One region of the Thermoanaerobacter sp. X514 genome, then DNA from elsewhere that is predicted to be linked to it. Evidence: a T-box and tRNA genes for the amino acid it is inferred to sense, from the RefSeq annotation. Region 1 holds a T-box; the other holds one or more tRNA genes.

What was found. A T-box is a leader RNA that pairs with one kind of tRNA and senses whether it is charged. The one in region 1 lies ahead of pheS (phenylalanine--tRNA ligase subunit alpha), so its partner is inferred to be a tRNA-Phe.
Region 2: it has a tRNA-Phe gene. The T-box ahead of pheS (phenylalanine--tRNA ligase subunit alpha) is inferred to sense a tRNA for this amino acid. The anticodon was not compared.

Annotation. Positions count from the first base shown of each region.
Region 1 is NC_010320.1:2,059,812-2,069,395, reverse strand. It holds gene TETH514_RS10325 (MFS transporter) at 94-1,335, shown strand; gene TETH514_RS10320 (chorismate synthase) at 1,347-2,399, shown strand; ribosomal protein L20 leader region at 2,557-2,679, shown strand; gene infC (translation initiation factor IF-3) at 2,660-3,211, shown strand; gene rpmI (50S ribosomal protein L35) at 3,239-3,436, shown strand; gene rplT (50S ribosomal protein L20) at 3,457-3,816, shown strand; gene TETH514_RS10300 (RNA methyltransferase) at 3,869-4,633, shown strand; T-box leader at 4,660-4,875, shown strand; gene pheS (phenylalanine--tRNA ligase subunit alpha) at 4,926-5,945, shown strand; gene pheT (phenylalanine--tRNA ligase subunit beta) at 5,958-8,342, shown strand; gene zapA (cell division protein ZapA) at 8,448-8,822, shown strand; gene TETH514_RS10280 (DUF3656 domain-containing protein) at 8,833-9,584, shown strand, end outside.
Region 2 is NC_010320.1:928,666-938,249, reverse strand. It holds gene TETH514_RS04680 (hydrogenase subunit MbhD domain-containing protein) at 1-232, opposite strand, end outside; gene mnhG (monovalent cation/H(+) antiporter subunit G) at 234-551, opposite strand; gene TETH514_RS04670 (monovalent cation/H+ antiporter complex subunit F) at 553-828, opposite strand; gene TETH514_RS04665 (Na+/H+ antiporter subunit E) at 809-1,309, opposite strand; gene TETH514_RS04660 (sodium:alanine symporter family protein) at 1,712-3,076, opposite strand; gene TETH514_RS04655 (carbon starvation protein A) at 3,428-5,068, opposite strand; gene TETH514_RS04650 (hypothetical protein) at 5,087-5,599, opposite strand; tRNA gene TETH514_RS04645 (tRNA-Lys) at 5,943-6,018, opposite strand; tRNA gene TETH514_RS04640 (tRNA-Tyr) at 6,022-6,107, opposite strand; gene TETH514_RS04635 (class II SORL domain-containing protein) at 6,324-6,698, opposite strand; gene TETH514_RS04630 (ferritin-like domain-containing protein) at 6,720-7,214, opposite strand; partial or broken gene TETH514_RS12250 (ATP-binding protein) at 7,468-7,719, shown strand; gene TETH514_RS13135 (CGNR zinc finger domain-containing protein) at 7,745-8,056, shown strand; tRNA gene TETH514_RS04625 (tRNA-Thr) at 8,226-8,300, opposite strand; tRNA gene TETH514_RS04620 (tRNA-Phe) at 8,329-8,404, opposite strand; tRNA gene TETH514_RS04615 (tRNA-Asp) at 8,414-8,490, opposite strand; tRNA gene TETH514_RS04610 (tRNA-Ile) at 8,516-8,591, opposite strand; tRNA gene TETH514_RS04605 (tRNA-Glu) at 8,601-8,675, opposite strand; tRNA gene TETH514_RS04600 (tRNA-Asn) at 8,682-8,756, opposite strand; rRNA gene rrf (5S ribosomal RNA) at 8,766-8,917, opposite strand; rRNA gene TETH514_RS04590 (23S ribosomal RNA) at 8,950-9,584, opposite strand, start outside.

The DNA.
Region 1 (9,584 bases):
GCTCCTTTAAGGGGCATTTTGATTTATTGTTTATTGAAAGAATTTAAAAAACGTGATAATCTAAAATTAAAATATCAATTTTGAGGGAGAGGTATGAAAAAGAACTTAGAGGTTTACAAGCATTTGAAATACAACATAAAAATGAATATGATAAATGGTCTTGCATGGGCTATAGGCTTTAATATGGTTAACCCTTTTATTGGAATATATGCCATAAAATTAGGAGCCGACGATTTTCAGGTATCTCTTTTAAATTCTCTTCCCGCCCTTATGGTGGTAATTGGAGTAATTCCTGTGACCTACTTGATTAATAGCTTAAAGAATGTTCATAAATTTGCTTATATTGTTCTTTATATTGCACGAGCTTTTTATTTTTTACTTGCTCTTGCTCCCTTTTTTAATAAGGAGTTCCAACCGTGGATTGTAGTCATATTAGTAGGAGTAATGAATTTACCTTCTATGGCGGTTGGTATGTGCTGGCAGTCTTTTATGAGTGAATTAATTCCTCACGAATATAGAAGTAAAGTTTTCGCTGACAGAAATTTTTGGACGACAATTGTGGCAACAATTACAGTTTTGGTAACAGGATGGTTGCTTGATAATATAGTATTTCCTATTAATTATCAAGTAATATTTACCATTGCATTTATTTTCGGATTAATAGAATCTTATTATTTTTCAAGGTTTTACGTGGTGGAAAGCGATTTGGAGGAAGCCAATCCCGCAAATTTTTACGAAGCTTTTAAAAACATGTTGGAGTCCAAAAAATTCATATATTTTAATATAACTTCTTTTATATATTATTTTACATGGATAATGGCTTGGCCTATATTTACCGTATATAAAGTGAATTTTTTGCATGCTAACAACGGATGGATGAGTATATTTACTATTGTTTCCTCGATTGGGTCTATTTTAGCTTTTTATAAATGGGCTGACCTTTCTAACAAAAAAGGAAACGGATTTACTGTTGCATTAAGTGCATTGCTTCTAGGATTTATTCCTCTTATGTGGGCTACAACTAAAAGCCTTTATGTTGGTGCTGTTTTTGATTTTTTAGGGGGTATAGCTGTAGGAGGTTATAACATGTTGCTTTTAAATTGGCTGTTAGAACTTTTACCTCCTACATCAGGAAAAATGAGTTACATAGCAGTTTTTACATTAATTACCCAAATTGCTGCTTTTATTGCTCCTATGTTTGGAATGTGGCTTTATACACAAATTGGTTATGTAGTTTTTATGATTTTAACAGGTATTGCAAGAATAGTAGTGAGTATTTTGTACTTTTTAGTAGCTAATTATGAAGATGAGATTAAAAAAGTTGAAGCAAAGTAAGGAGGAAAAGTATGAGGTATATTACTGCAGGTGAATCCCATGGAGAAGCATTAATTGCTGTTATTGAAGGTCTTCCTGCAAATCTTTTAATAGATGAAGACTTTATAAATAAAGAGCTTAAAAGAAGACAAGGTGGACATGGAAGAGGAAAAAGAATGGCAATTGAAGAGGACAAAGTCCACGTTTTAAGCGGTGTGAGCAACGGGAAAACAATTGGTTCCCCTCTTGCTATACAGATAATAAACAAAGATTATGAAAATTGGAAGGGTAAAATAGTTCCAGCTATGACAAGACCTCGCCCTGGTCATGCAGACCTTTCAGGAGCAATAAAATATAATCAAAGGGATATAAGAAATGTTTTGGAGCGTTCCAGTGCACGAGAAACAGCAGCGCGAGTGGCAGTAGGAAGCGTCGCAAAATTACTTCTCAAGGAGTTAAATATATTCGTAAAAAGTAAAGTTTTAGAAATAGGTGGAATAAGTGTAGAAGAAGAGTGGCCAAAGATTATTGAAGAGGCAAAATCAAAAGGAGATACTTTAGGTGGTGTAATAGAAATAATAATAGAAGGTGTGCCTATTGGATTGGGAAGTCATGTGCAATGGGACAGGAAACTGGATGCTCTTTTAGCTTATCATGTCATGAGTGTACAAGCTATAAAAGGAGTAGAGTTTGGCTTGGGATTTGAAGCAGCAAGAAGACCTGGATCTTTAGTTCACGATGAAATATACTACGATAAAGAAAGAGGTTTTTATAGAAAATCCAATAATGCAGGAGGAATTGAAGGCGGGATTTCAAATGGAAGTCCTATAATTATAAAGGCTGCGATGAAGCCAATTCCTACACTTTTAAAACCTCTTAATTCAATTGATATAAATTCAAAGAAACAGGTAAAAGCTGCCTATGAAAGGTCTGATGTAACTGCTGTAGAAGCTGCTGCCTGTGTATTAGAAGCGGTATGCGCTTGGGTGATTGCTGATGAATGCCTTAAAAAGTTTGGTGGTGATTCAATTGAGGAACTAAAGAAAAATTATGATGCTTATTTAGAGTATGTAAAAAATTTCTAGATTTTAAAAATAAAAAGGTAAGCATAAAGTTCGCGAAAAATTTCGGTAGACTAGTTAATAGAGTTGACATTTTGCACAAGACGAGTGACTTGACAGAGCAGTTGCTAAGCATAAAAATAAATATTGACAAAAAAATAAAATAATGATAAACTAAAGAAGCAATAAGTAGAAGCGCCCGCTTCTCACCTTTCACCGAGGGTGCAAAGGTTTTTTCAAAAGTAGTTATTGTTGTTTTGTTATAAAGAAGCGGGTATTTCTATATCCGCTTTTATTTTTTCATAATTCTTAGGAGGTGTGTATTTATTAACAAAGAGCTGCAGGTCAATGAGGAAATAAGAGACAAAGAGGTAAGGTTGATAGACCAAGATGGAAAGCAAATTGGCATAATGTCGGCAAAGGAAGCTTATAAAATTGCTCAAGAGCGACATCTTGATTTGGTTAAGATTGCCCCTCAAGCCAATCCGCCCGTGTGCAAATTGATGGATTTTGGTAAGTACAGGTACGAGCTTAGTAAGAGGGAGAAAGAGGCAAAGAAAAAGCAAAAGGTGATAAATGTTAAAGAAATAAGAATGTCTCCAAATATTGAAGATCATGATTTTGGAGTAAAGTTGAGAAGTGCTATTAAATTTTTAAAAGAAGGTGACAAGGTAAAAGTTACTATAAGATTTAGAGGAAGAGAAGCTGTTCATACTTCACTGGCAGAAGACCTTTTAAAGAGGTTTGCAGAAGAGCTTGATGAGTATGGCGCTATAGAAAAAGCTCCTAATATGGAGGGTAGGAATTTAATAATGGTATTAACACCAAGAAAATAGTAACAATTACAGAAGGAGGATATATTTATGCCTAAAATGAAAACACATAGAGGAGCAGCAAAAAGGTTCAAAGTATTAAAGTCAGGAAAAGTTAAAAGGTCAAAAGCTTATAAAAGTCACCTTTTGACCCATAAAAATGCAAAAAGAAAAAGAAGATTAAGAAAAGCTACTTATTTAGTAGGTGGGGATGCTAAAAATATCAGACGCTTACTACCTTATTCATAATAGATTAGGAGGTTTTTAAAATGGCTAGAGTAAAATTTGGCAAAGTAACGAGGAGAAGACGCAAAAAAATATTAAAGCTGGCAAAAGGTTATTGGGGAGCTAAAAGCAAACTTTTTAGAGTTGCTAATCAAGCAGTAATGAAATCTTTAATGTACGCTTATATTGGTAGGAAATTAAGAAAGAGAGATTTTAGAAGACTTTGGATAACAAGAATAAATGCTGCTGCAAGAGCTCATGGGATTTCCTACAGCAGGTTTATAAATGGACTAAAAAAGGCTGGAATAGAAATTAACAGGAAGATGCTTTCAGAAATGGCTATACACGATGAAAAAGCTTTCGAAGAATTAGTAAATATAGCTAAGCAGCATTTAAACGCATAAGGCCAGTTTTTTGGCCTTTTGCTTTAACTAATTTTATAAAAGAGTGGTGGGAATGTTAATTACGAGTGAAAACAATGACCTTATAAAAAAAATAAAAAAGTTAAAAGACAAAAAGGGCCGATACGAAGAAGGGCTGTTTTTTGTAGAGGGTACTACAAGTGTATTGGAAGCTTTAAAAAGTAACTTTGAAATAGAGTACATAGTTATGGGAGAAGGGGTTAAAATAGATATTCCCACAGGGAATTTTAAAATTGTACATACTACTGAAAGAGTCTTTAAAAAAATAAGTGACACAGTAACTCCACAAATGGTGATGGCAATTATAAAAATACCAAAATATGAAGAAGATACTTATATAAAAGACAAAGGCATATATATTATAGCGGACAATATTCAAGATCCAGGAAATTTAGGTACTATAATCCGTACGGCTGATGCATTTGGAGCTAGTGCTATTTTTACTATAAACAACTGTGTAGATGTTTTTAATCCAAAGGTTTTAAGAGCATCCATGGGGTCTATTTTTCACATTCCTGTCATAGTTACTGCTTCACAAATTTTGTTAAAACTTAAGCAAAGAGGAATAAAAGTTTTTGCAACTCACTTAAAAGCTCGGAAATTAGTTCATGAGTGCAATATTTCGGATAAAGTAGCTTTTGTTTTGGGGAATGAAGCGAAAGGTGTCAGTGTTGTAGACCTGGTAGATGACTTTGTAAAAATACCCATGACAGGGGAGGCAGAGTCTTTAAATGTTTCAATCGCTGCTGGTATATTTTTATACGAATCTCAAAGGCAGAGGTTGATAAAAAATAATTAGGATGGTATAATTTTAAAAAAATATTGCAAAATGCTATGAAGGAGTAAAGTACATTATCGAAAATCACAGGGAGATAACACCGCAGACTGAAAGTGTTATCGTTAGGTAGATAATGGAAAGTTCCCTCCGGAGCAGCGTGCTGAACTAATAGTAGGCATTGCCGGTCATGCCGTTAACCAAATGAGTGAGCATTTTTTATAAAATGCTAATGTAGGTGGTACCGCGGATTCTTCGTCCTATTGACGGAGGATTTTTTATTTTAACTAATACGCTAAAAGAGGGGTTGAGATATATGGAGGAATTGTTGCGCAAGCTTTATGAAAATGCACAAAGGGAGATTTTGTCAGCCGATAGTTTACAACAAATTGAAAACTTAAGAGTCAAATACTTGGGCAAAAAGGGTGAATTGACACAGATTTTAAGAGGAATGAAAAATTTAAGGCCTGAAGAAAGACCATTGATTGGTCAAATTGCCAATGAAGTAAGAGAAAAAATTGAGGGATTACTCACAGAAACAAAAAATAAAATTGCCCAATTAGAAAAAGAAAAGAGAATAAAAAGTGAGTACATAGACATAACTATGCCGGGTAAACCTTATGAGTACGGTCACAAACATCCCATGACACAAGTATTGGATGAAATTAAAAAGATATTTTTAGGATTAGGCTTTTCTATTGCAGAAGGGCCAGAAATAGAGTTTACTTATTACAACTTTGAGGCATTAAATACTCCAGAGGACCATCCAGCTAGAGACTTACAGGATACCTTTTATGTGACTTCTGATATACTTTTGAGGACTCAAACATCCCCGGTACAAGTAAGGACTATGGAGAAAAATAAGCCTCCAATAAGGGTTATATCTCCTGGAAGGGTTTATAGGTCTGATGAGATAGATGCAACTCACTCCCCAGTGTTTCATCAGATGGAAGGGCTTGTAGTAGATGAAGGAATAACAATGGGAGATTTAAAAGGAGTTTTAAATATATTTGCGAAAAAGTTTTTTGGAGAAGACACTCAAACCAAATTTAGACCTCATTATTTTCCTTTTACAGAGCCCAGTGCAGAAATGGATGTGAGCTGTTTTGCTTGTGGTGGAAAAGGTTGTAGAGTTTGCGGATATACTGGTTGGATTGAAATTTTGGGAGCAGGGATGGTACATCCTAATGTCTTGAGAATGTCTGGTATTGATCCTGAAAAATATAGTGGATTTGCTTTTGGCTTGGGAATAGATAGGATTACAATGCTGAAATACGGAATAGATGATTTAAGGTTTCTTTTTGAAAATGATTTAAGGTTTATACAACAGTTTTAAAGGGGTGGTCGTATGTTAGTATCACTTTTGTGGTTGAAAGAGTTTGTCGATATAGATGAAGATGCGAAAGCTATTGCTGAAGGCCTTACTATGTCAGGGTCAAAGGTAGAGACTATAACAAGTTATGGGAAAGAAATTTCAAATGTGGTGGTAGGGAAAATTATTTCATTAGAAAAGCACCCTAATGCTGATAAATTGTTAGTTGGTATTGTAGATGTAGGCACTGAAAAACTACAAATTGTAACCGGAGCACAAAATATTAAAGTGGGGGATTACATACCAGTAGCACTTCATGGCGCAACTCTTCCTGGAGGAGTTAAGATAAAAAGAGGCAAATTAAGAGGAATAGAATCCAATGGCATGATGTGTTCTGCTGAAGAGCTAGGACTTGATGAAAGCCTGCTGCCAGAATATCAAAGAAACGGAATTTTTATATTACCACCTTTTCCATTAGGAATGGATATAAATGAAGCTCTTCAGCTAAAAGACGATGTATTGGAATTTGAGATAACGCCCAACAGACCTGATTGTTTGTCAATGGTAGGAATAGCGAGAGAGGTAGCTGCGACTTTTAAGAAAAAATTTAAAATGCCAGTGGTAGAAGTTAATGAAAGCGAAGAACAAAATCCTGCAAAAGTGACTATTGAGGCTACGGATTTATGCTTTAGATATGTGGCAAGGGTCGTTAAGAATGTGAAGATAGGTCCTTCTCCTATGTGGATGCAGATGCGTCTTTTGAAAGCGGGAATAAGACCTATAAATAACGTGGTGGATGTTACAAACTATGTGATGTTGGAATTAGGTCAACCCTTACACGCTTTTGATTTGGACAAAGTTGAAAACAAGCACATAATAGTGAGAAGGGCAAGAGAAGGAGAAAAATTAGTTACATTGGATGGAAAAGAGAGGATTTTAGACAGCTCAATGTTGGTTATTGCTGATGAGAAGGAAGCTATAGGTTTGGCTGGCGTAATGGGAGGAGAAAATACAGAGATAACTGATACTACTGTAAATATTTTAATAGAAAGTGCTAATTTTAAAGGAAGCAATATAAGGCATACTTCTAAGAAATTGGGTTTAAGAAGTGAAGCTTCTTCAAGATTTGAAAAAGGTTTAGACCCAGAGATTACAGTTTTAGCTTGTGAAAGAGCAGCACAGCTTATGGAAAAATACTGTGGCGGTACAGTTTTAAAAGGGCTTGTGGACGAGTATCCAAAGCCAATTGAAAAAACAGTTTTAACTGTAAATCCTCACAGAATTAATAGATTTTTAGGCACAGACCTTCCGACATCTCAAATGATTGAAATATTGGAGTCTTTAGAGTTTAAAGTTGTGCAAAAAGGCGATGACCTTGAAGTAACGGTACCTCACTTTAGAAGAGATGTTACAATAGAGGCAGATATTGCCGAAGAAATAGCAAGACTCTTTGGCTATAACAATATTGAAGACAGTTTAATGAAAAATGCTCAAACTACATTAGGAGCGTTGACCAAAGAGCAACGACTAGAAGAAAAAGCAAGAGAAGTTCTATTGGCTTGTGGATTAAATGAAATTGTCACTATGTCTTTTATGGGACACAAGGATTTAGACAAAATAAACGTACCTTTAGATAGCCCTCTTAGAAAAGCAGTCAAAATTATAAATCCTCTTGGGGAAGACCAAAGCCTTATGAGAACTACTCTACTGCCTTTTATATTGAATGTAGCTTATACCAACTATAGTAGAAAAGTACAAGATTTCAAAGTTTTTGAAATATCTAAAATCTTTATGCCAAAAGAATTACCCTTAAAAGAATTACCACAGGAAATAAAGACTATTGCAATAGGAATGTACGGGAAAGATGTGGATTTTTACTCATTAAAAGGAGTAATAGAAGCACTTTTTGAAGTAATGGGTATAAAAGGAGTAGAATATGTAAGGGCAGAAGATCCTTCATATCATCCAGGAAGGTCTGCAAAAATTCTCCTAGGTGACGAAACATTAGGTATATTTGGAGAAATACACCCTGATGTTTTAGAAAATTACGACATACCTGTTAGAGTCTACGGTGGAGAAATAAACTTAGATAAAGTAATACAATATGCTAATGTAGAAAATAGGTACATGCCTCTTCCCAAGTATCCAGCTGTAGAAAGGGATATAGCAGTTTTAGTAGATGGAGATATTTTTGTAAAAGCTGTGGAAAAAGTTATACTTGAAACAGGAGGAAAACTTATAGATAAAGTCGAATTATTTGATGTTTACAAAGGTCCTAACATCCCTGAAGGCAAAAAAAGCGTTGCTTTCTCTATCTGGTATAGGTCTTATGGAAGGACTTTGACAGATGAAGAAGTAAATGTAATTCACAACAACATTGTAGAGGCTCTTGACAAAAAATTAGGAGCCAAATTAAGATAAAAAAGGCAATTTTACAGCCTTTTTTATCTTTTATCTTAATTAAGAAGGAAATTGCACTTTAATGTAGAAGTAAATAAAATAACAAAAGATTAAGGGGATGTTTTTGTGGAGTTAAATAAAGTTACCGTGATTATCAATGGGAATGAATATATTTTAAAATCTGATTATCCTGAAGAGCATGTAATAAAACTTGCCAATTATGTAGACAATGTAATTAAAGAATTGCTCCAAAACTACGAAAAGTTATCACAAATGCAACTACTACTTTTGTCGTCTTTAAATATTGCAGATGAACTTTTTATTGCAAAAGAAGAAAATAATGCTATCAAAAAGGAATTGCTTTCTTTAAAAGCAGAATTAGAAGAAAAAAATCGCTATATAAAACAATTAGAGGAGGAGCTTACTAAAACTAAACAACAGCTTTTAGAGACAGAGGAAGAGTTTCGGCAGTTTATAGAAACTTTTGATGAAGAAAAGTAAAGGTGATTGGATGAAAAAAGTTGAATTATTAGCTCCAGCAGGAGATTATGAGGCTTTAACGAGTGCAGTTAATGCAGGATGCGATGCAGTGTATCTAGGAGGAAAAAATTTTGGTGCAAGAGCTTATGCAACCAATTTTGACTATGATGATTTAAAATCTGCTGTAGAATTCTGCCATTTAAGAGATGTCAAGGTATACGTTACTGTAAATACCCTTGTAGCGAATGAAGAATTTGAAAAGCTGGTCAACTATTTAGATTTTTTGTATTCTATAGGTGTTGATGCAGTTATAGTGCAGGATATGGGAGTATTAAAGTTTTTACGAGAAAATTATCCTGATTTAAAAGTTCATGCCAGTACACAAATGACAGTTCATAATTTAGAAGGAGTACAAGAATTAGCTGAAAAGGGAGTTTCCCGGGTTATTTTATCAAGAGAGCTCACATTAAAGGAAATAAAGGATATAGTTCAAAATTCTAACATTGAAATAGAAGTCTTTGTTCATGGAGCCCTCTGCGTCAGTTATTCTGGACAATGCTTTATGAGTAGTATACTAGGAGGAAGAAGCGGAAACAGGGGAAGATGTGCACAACCCTGCCGTTTAAAGTATTCTCTTGTAGATAAAGAGGGAAAAGTTTTAGAAAAGGATTTACACCTTTTGAGTATGGCGGATTTATGTACTATAGAACATATACCAAAACTCATTGAGGCGGGAATCACTTCTTTTAAAATAGAAGGTAGGATGAAAAATGCCGAGTACGT
Region 2 (9,584 bases), 1.1 Mb from region 1:
TTCTCTTAATTGCAATGACGAACAAAATGGTTGTTATCCCAGCTCCAACGGCTGCTTCTGTAATCGCCAGGTCAGGGGCTTTCAATTCGAGCCAAACAATGGCCATCACGAAACTGTAAATTGAAAATATAACTACAGCTGAGATTATTTCTTTTTTAATGTATACTACCAAGGAGCAGAGAATCAATATCACCAGCAGAAGAAGATTAAAAGCTTCCTCCAACCATCGCATTCTACTTTTCTCCTTCCTCGATGACAAATTTCCCCTGAACAGTCGGCAGCTTATTAATGTACGCTGCTTTCGAAACCAAATGTGCAGCTACTGGATTTGCTATCCAAATCAAAACAACTATAAAAAGGAGTTTCAGGGATTCGATAGAAATACCGTACATCATCGTCAGCGAAAGAGCAACAAGGCCTAAACCTAGGGTATCACATATCGTAGCTGCATGAAGCCGGGAATACAAATCGGGAAGGCGTACTACCCCTACTGTTGAAACAACGAAGAAAAATATTCCCATGTAAAAGGTTATATAAGATAATATCACCATATTAATCACCCTGCTTATGATAACCATCAAAAAATTTGGAAACTGCAATAGCTGCGATAAAGTTTATCAAAGCATATACTACAGCTACGTCAAGAAAAACAGGTTTATTCCTAATATAAGATAAAATAAAAATAAGAGCTACCGTCTTTGTATTGACTATATTTGTTATTACGACTTTTTCAAGAACTCCCTTTCTATTTATGCTGGCCAAAATAGATATTATTATTGTAATACATAGGATTATGCCCCCTAGAGTCTTAAGTATTTCCATTTCCATAAAAAACATCCTCCAACTCCAAAATAACTTTTTCCAGGGGCCATTCCAGCATTTCTTCAGCATTTTGGGAATTTAAAGCATGTATTATAAAAGTATCGTTATAAAAATCTATTGTCAATGTGCCCGGAGTCAACGTTATTGTTGTAGCAGCTATAACCCTTCCAAAATTGGTCTTAAATTTTTTCCGAACTTTTATAATCCTCGGTGAAATCTTCATTTCTCTCGACAGGACAATCCTCGTTACCTGAATTCCTGCCATTAAAATATTTTTTATCAAGTTTACTATATAATTAAAGAATGAGAGAAGAAATTTTATAAGATTTATTTCCTTCATCTTTGAAATATAAAAGAATTTTTTATAAACTTCCATTGCAAAAATACTTGCCAAAAACCCTAAAGATAGATTTATGAAATCTGTTTTTCCAGACGAAGCAAACCAAAAAATGAAAAGAACAGTATAAAAATATATGAGATTCGTCATATTATCATTACCTCAAATATAAATTTTATAGCTTAAGAATATTATACCAATAAAAATGGTATCATAAATAAAAGAACGTATCAAGTATTTTTAGGTTTTTTATTCAATAAGACCTCTCCTTCTACAACCCCAGGGATGGAAATATATAATTACATATATTTCTTTTAAAATAGCTTCCTTTAGTGATTTGACATTGGCCATTCTCCTCTTTTCCGATGTCGGAAAAAACGACAAATCCCACAACACTGAACAACAGCACCACCCGTAATGTAAATAATGAAATAATGTATAGAAGCATTATACTCAAATAATTCCAAAAAAACAATACCCGCCTTAGACCCCTCACTTAGAAAGAAATTTCAGGGCGGGAAAATAATATCCTTCTTGCTACGTAAAGACGAGTTACGCGCCCTCTTTTTTAAAAAACTCCCTTGTTAATTTAAAGACTGTTCCGCTCAAACCTATAAGACCAATGAGGTTCGGTATCGCCATAAGACCGTTCAAAGTATCCGCCAGATCCCACAGTGCTTCGAGTCCACCCACTGCACCTATTACCACAAAAGGTATCCATATAATTCTGTATATAATCTTTACGCCTACGCCGAAAAGGTACTCGGCAGACTTTTCTCCGTAATAGGACCAGCTGAGCAAGGTTGAAAACGCGAAAAGCAGTATACCTATAGCCACTATAATGCCGCCCGGTCCTGGGAGCCCCTTGTTAAACGCTGCGGTGGTCAACGCAGCGCCGGTAAGTTGCTTGCCAGCCGCATCCACCTCGGCCCATACACCAGTGGTGAGTATTGCAAGGGCAGTTAGCGAGCATATAACGATGGTATCCATGAAAACCTCGAAAATTCCCCACAGACCCTGGCGGACCGGATGGTCAGTGGTAGCCGCAGCATGGGCTATGGGAGCGCTACCCAAACCGGCTTCGTTAGAAAAAATACCCCTGGCCACACCATAGCGCATCGCCATCATAACTGTAGCGCCGGCAAATCCACCAGCGGCAGCCGATCCCGTGAAGGCCTGATTTATTATCATACCGATGGCTGAGGGTAGTTTTGATATATTCAATAAAATTATTATTAGAGCTCCAATAATATAAAAAGCAGCCATAAAGGGCACCAGTTTTTCAGTAACTGCAGCTAGCCTCTTTAAACCTCCAAGGATTACAAGGGCGGTCAATATTGCAAGGGCTACACCGGTATATAACTTCGGGACCCCGAAAGTCGTTTCAAGAGAAGCAGCTACCGAATTGGCCTGAACCATATTGCCTATACCAAAAGCAGCTAGTGCACCGAACATGGCAAAAAGCACCGCTAACCATTTCTGTTTAAGCCCCTTCTCCAGATAATACATAGGCCCACCGGCAAAACTTCCGTCGGGTTTTCTGTCTCTAAAATGAACCGCCAGCACGACTTCACTGAATTTGGTTGCCATGCCGACGAGAGCAGCGATGAGCATCCAAAAAATAGCTCCCGGTCCGCCAAGTGCAATAGCCGTAGCGACACCCGCGATATTGCCGGTTCCAACCGTCGCCGCCAGAGCCGTTGCCAGAGCCTGAAAGGGAGTTATTTCTCCTTCTCCCTTCTGGGACTTTTCAAACATTTTAAACAACGTGTTTTTCATTACATAAGGGAATTTTCTAATCTGTATGAATCCCAGACCTATGGTAAGTATAAGGCCCGTTCCAACGATAAGAATAAGCATAGGTGGACCCCATACTATACCATTGACAGTACTATTGATTTCCAATAATTTGTCCATAATATAACCCCTCTAAACACTCAATTTTTATAAATTTCTTAATTATAAACAAAATTTAACCTAATATTCCCTCTTTCAAAATACATTCATTAGAGATTACAAAACCCCAAAATCCTCACAAATTAAGGGGTTCTGCTATGTATTTTTAAAGGAATTCCTCCTTTTTTGTCGAATTCTTATAATGGAGGAAATCCTTTGAAAACAAAGCTAAACAATTAACGTCCAATTACGATGGACACCCTTGCCTTTGGCTAATGGTTCCCACCGCCATGGCCATAGCGGACTTTCACCGCCTAGCTATCGCCCATGCCGGGCGCACTTAAAAAGCCTTCCCTGCGGCAGGCTTTTTATCTATTTTGCTACCCCTTCTCTTCTGTTCTTTCCTGTAAGCACTCCATATGTTTGAAGTATTAATAGTATAGCCAGGATAAACAGCAGGACGGCAAATAACACCAGTATATAGTTACCAGAAGCAATATTAGATTGAATCAGAAGTACAAGGGCTGTCAAAGTAACTATAAACATAAATATCATAGGGATAATGAGCATTTTATTGTTCCTACCTGCATTGGCAAGCCATGCAGCCACTGCCAGCAGTGCTACCGCTGCGAGGAGCTGGTTAGCCGCACCAAATATAGGCCATATAGCCTTCCAGCTTGTAAATGCAAGTACAATAGAAATAACCACAGTGATTACAGATGCCACATACCTGTCACTAAAGAATTTAGCCACAGGGTTAGAAGATGCCACTGTCTCTCCAGACTCCGATATATTTTCAAAAAACTCCTGGAAGGCAAACCTGCCGAGCCTTGTGGCTGTATCCAGCGTGGTCATGGCAAATGCAGACACAGCAAGGGCAGCAAAGGTCTTTCCTACAACCTGATTTATACCAAAGCTGGCCATGAATGTACCTAATCCATCAGCAAACACATTGGTTGGACCAAACTTAATAAGCTCTGCAAACTTATCTTGAGTAAGATACGCTGCGGTAATTATAGAAATTATGGCTAAGGTGCTCTCTATAAGCATAGAGCCATAGCCTATTAACTTAGCATCCCCTTCTTTGTCCAGCTGTTTTGCTGTGGTGCCGGAGGCCACCAGTGAGTGGAAACCGGATATGGCACCGCATGCTATGGTAATGAACAGCATCGGGAAGAGATACTGCGTACCAACCTTAAAGCTTGTAAACGCTGGAAGTTGAATCCTCGGGTTATAAAGCAGTATACCAACAACACCGCCAATCATCATTCCATAGAGAAGGAAAGAGTTCAAGTAATCCCTTGGCTGCAGGAGTATCCATACAGGCATAACTGATGCAGCTACTATATACACGGCAAGGATGATTATCCATGTGGTCTTAGGCAATGATAACGGGGCTATATAACCTATCCATATAGATAACGCCAAAGCCGCCACACCCAACACGGTACTCAAGCCAAGTGGTGCATTCCTTCTGCATACAGCAAATCCAAATACCACGGCAAATAGTATAAAAAGCAGTGAAGCAGTGGCTGCCTGGGGTGTAGAGACAAAAGTATCAGCCACTATGTTTGTAAAGGCTGCAACTATGAGTACCAGTGTCGACCAGGAAAACAAAAGAAACAACCTCTTTGCTGTCAAGCCAACATTTGCTTGTATGATATCACCTATGGACTTGCCCTTATGCCTCAATGATGCAAGAAGTGAACCAAAATCATGGGCTCCACCTAGGAATATACCGCCTAAAAGAATCCAGAGTGTTGCTGGTACCCATCCAAATATAGCGGCTTGTATAGGTCCGTTTATAGGACCGGCACCGGCTATGGATGCAAAGTGATGGCCCAGAAGGACAGGTGCCTTTGCAGGGACATAGTCCACGCCATCATACATGGTGTGTGCAGGGGTATTATTGTCTGGCTGCAAACCCCACTGTTTTGCAAGCCAGCCTCCGTAAAAGATATAAGCAAGTACAAAAAGAATAATAGCACTTATCAGTAAAATTATTGCACTCATTTAAATGTTACCTCCCTTTTATTTATAATTGGGCTTTGGCATAGGAATCATAAAATCCTTTATCACCTCTCTTCCCTTCCTGTTTGCCACCACCCTATTGGAAGCAATGTCAACGCCTACAAGTCTTATTTCTCCCCAGCCTTTTATTCCAAATGTGAAGTATCTTGTATACCTGTAATCTTTAATAAATTTCTCCACATTCCTGTTAATGCCTCTATCAGTTACCATTACTCCGGTCAATATGGTGCACATATGCTCCGTATGAGGTTTAATGAGGACTTCAACCTGCTCTTTCAACCATGTGCCAAACTCTGCTGCATCATCAAGTTTTAGATTTTCATAATATTTCACGAGCCTATACTCATGGGTCTCGTATGCATCCAGCACATCTATCAAAAAGTACCTCTCATTCCTCATATGAAACTCTGCATATATATCCAGAAATCTACCGTTTAATTCATAGTCTCTATACACGTCATAGTAAACACTATGTTTCTTTTCCAATAAATCTAAATATTCTTCCTTAACCATTTATATGCACCCCGCAAGATTATTATCTTCTTTATGTATATAGTCTACATAGTTATAGAAATTCCTTCATTATTTTAAAATAAAATTCGGTTTAACCTATTGTCCCTATAGCAAAATCACTTCTCTTTCTTTTTTTTATTAAAACTTTTTTATAAAATGTAATCGTATTTAAAGCTCTAATATCCATATTTTAAAACCTAATCATGATAAACCGTAATATCAATTGCTGCATGGTTACGTTATCATTATAGCACATATTCCGATAGTGTCAAGATACTTTTAGGATAATTTTACACTATGATAAAAAACAGCTATCTAAAAAGATAACTGTTTTTCTCATGACTGGTGACCCATCCGCGACTCGAACGCGGGACACCCTGCTTAAAAGGCAGGTGCTCTACCTCCTGAGCTAATGGGTCATATGGTGGAGGGAGATGGATTCGAACCATCGAAGGCGATAGCCAACAGATTTACAGTCTGCCCCCTTTGGCCACTTGGGTATCCCTCCACATTTTTAAGACAATAAAAAGTTTTACTCTAAAACTTTAAGAAAAACCACGTAGCTTATTTTATCATATAGAGCCCTATTTGTAAAGGGCTTTTATGCAACTATTTTTATGTTAAAATATGTGAATGATTCTATAATTTGATTTACTCCTTTCATTAAATTAGCAACAAAGGGCTTTCATCTGGATAAATTTAAAGATGAAAGCCCTTTGATATTTTACTCAACCTCTATCTTTTTGCTATTCTCCCACAAACCGTGTATATTGCAGTAACTTGCCGCATAGATTGTCCCTGATTTTTCAACTTTAAACTTTATTGTCAAGTCGGGTTCTGTAAACACTCCATACTCTCCGTGAGATGTGAAATTGTAATTACCTATCTCAACAGGGAATTTATCTCCTTCACCATGAAAATACACTTTAATCCATTTGATGTGATGTTCTAGCGTATTTGGATGTGGAATTTCTTCTCCTATATTGACTCTTAATTCAACTACCTCTTCTTTTTTGACCTTGTCAGAGATATGTATGACAGGAACGTGTTTTTCTCCTTTCCAATCTCCACTTTGATATAATGAACCAAATTTCTCCATAAATATCCTCCTCACTTTTTATTATTTTTTATTCATCATATCCATGTCTTCTTTTAAGTTCTCTAAATCTTCTTCGTGCTCTATCTCATCTTCTAATATCTCTAAAATTAAATGATATGTCACAGGATCAACATCTTTAAGTTCTGACAACATTTTGTTGTAAACTTCTATAGCACATTGTTCTCCTTTTATATTTTGCTCCAAAATAACTTTAACTTCAGGATTGTCTGGCGTATCATAACCGCAATTGGTAAGCTTATACCAATCCTCTGGTTTTAATATAGGTGTTCCACCTAATTGAATGATGCGCTCTGCCAACTTCTCAGCATGGCTTAATTCCTCTCCTGCATGCTCACTTAGTTCAGCAGCTACTGCTCCACTCATTGGCCCTCTTACAACTTTTGCCCCAATCCAATACTGATAATAAGCCAACCATTCATCAGCTAATGCTTTGTTTAAAAATTCAATTATCTTGTCAACCTCTTTTCCCACTATCTCTCTTCCCTTTGTTCCCATATAAACTCTCCTTCCCACATATTTTTAGTTTATTCTTTTATCTTTAGCTTGTGTAAACTGAATTTAAAGCTATCTTCAAATACCGTCTATTTATATTGATACAGCATTTTTTTCTACTACATCCTTGTTTTTCATTATACCACAACTTTATCCCAAAGTCAAAAAGCTCTAAAAATTTTATATTTAACATATATTTAACAAAAAATTATAAACTAACTATTTTCTTTTAAAAGAAAGTCATAAATAATAGTCTTCAAAGTATAAAGTACTAATAATAGATGAAGTAGGTTACTTACCAATAGACACAGATACTTCAAATATATTTTTTCAGCTAATATCTAAAAGGTATGAAAAACATAGTACTATTATTACAACTAATATGCCCTTTTCTAATTGGGCAGAAGTATTTGGATCAGCAACAATAACTAATGCAATATTGGATAGATTACTTCATCATTCGCATGTTATATCAATAAAAGGGCCTTCATATAGATTAAAGTCATAAGTTGAATATTTTAACAGTTCTTCGAATGTATCTTAGTACATTTTTTGTACAAAATTATATTCCACTTTTTGTACAAAAATATATTGACTTTTACACTTCTTCTCAGAATAGCACCTTTGAGCCGGCATGGCATTGCCCTTCTTTGCTTCATGCTTGCTATTTGGGGTTGTGGTTTGACCTCGCAGAAGGCAGAATAATAAGAAGATGTGCACACAATTATTGTGAGAGGCTGTTTTATGCTGATAAACCCAATAAGCGCTTTTGCAGTGAGGAATGTCGAAATAAAGCAAACCGCTTAACGCACTATTACAGGCAAAAAGAAAAAGCCTCCTCATAGAGGCCCGGAATTCCTTTTGCTCTACAGGAGGGAAAAGTCCGCTGCAATTTCAAATGCTGCAAAGCAACTTTGAAACATTTACATCATCAGATTGCAGCGTTTTTGCAGCGAAAACAAGAAAAAACCCATCGATTCACTTTACCGATGGGCTTGGAAACCTTGATTTAACTGGAGCTGGCAGTGGGATTCGAACCCACGACCTGTTGATTACGAATCAACTGCTCTGCCACTGAGCTACGCCAGCAATAACTAAAACCTCCATAAAAAAATTATGGTGCCTCGAAGTGGAATCGAACCACTGACACAGGGATTTTCAGTCCCTTGCTCTACCTACTGAGCTATCGAGGCATAACATAATGGCGACCCAAAAGGGACTTGAACCCTCGACCTCCAGCGTGACAGGCTGGCGCTCTAACCAACTGAGCTATTGGGCCGCATTATTATTTAATTTTATTGAAATGGTGGGCCTTCAGGGATTTGAACCCCGGACCAATCGGTTATGAGCCGACCGCTCTGCCAGCTGAGCTAAAGGCCCATATTTATTTGGTGACCCCGACGGGATTCGAACCCATGTTGCCGCCGTGAAAGGGCGGTGTCTTAACCACTTGACCACGGGGCCACGATTTGGCTCCTCAGGTAGGACTCGAACCTACAGCCTACCGGTTAACAGCCGGTTGCTCCACCATTGAGCTACTGAGGAATATTTTAATTCCGGCAGCGACCTACTCTCCCGCGAAAGCAGTACCATCGGCGCTGGAGGGCTTAACTAGCACCCCAGCCGGTCTTGCGACCGTCTGGGGGCCCCTTGTGGACCGTGTTCGGAATGGGAACGGGTGTTTCCCCTCCGCTATCGCCACCGGAAATCTAGACCCTCAAAACTGCACAAAGCCTTCTCGGTCAAGTCCTCGACTGATTAGTACCGGTCAGCTAAGAGTGTTTCCACTCTTACACCCCCGGCCTATCTACCTCGTGGTCTTCGAGGTGTCTTACCCCTCTCGGATGGGAAACCTAATCTTGAGGCGGGCTTCACGCTTAGATGCTTTCAGCGTTTATCCCTTCCGAACTTGGCTACCCAGCTGTGCACCTGGCGGTGCAACTGGTACACCATCGGTTCGTCCACCCCGGTCCTCTCGTACTAGGGGCAGTGCCTCTCAAGTTTCCTACGCCCGCGACGGATAGGGACCGAACTGTCTCACGACGTTCTGAACCCAGCTCGCGTACCGCTTTAATGGGCGAACAGCCCAACCCTTGGGACCTACTTCAGCCCCAGGATGCGATGAGCCGACATCGAGGTGCCAAACCTCCCCGTCGATGTGGACTCTTGGGGGAGATCAGCCTGTTATCCCCGGGGTAGCTTTTATCCGTTGAGCGACGGCGTTCCCACTCACTGCCGCCGGATCACTAAGCCCGACTTTCGTCCCTGCTCGAGATGTCTCTCTCGCAGTCAGGCTACCTTCTGCCTTTGCACTCTTTCGCGCGATTCCCGTCCGCGCTGAGGTAACCTTTGGGCGCCTCCGTTACCCTTTAG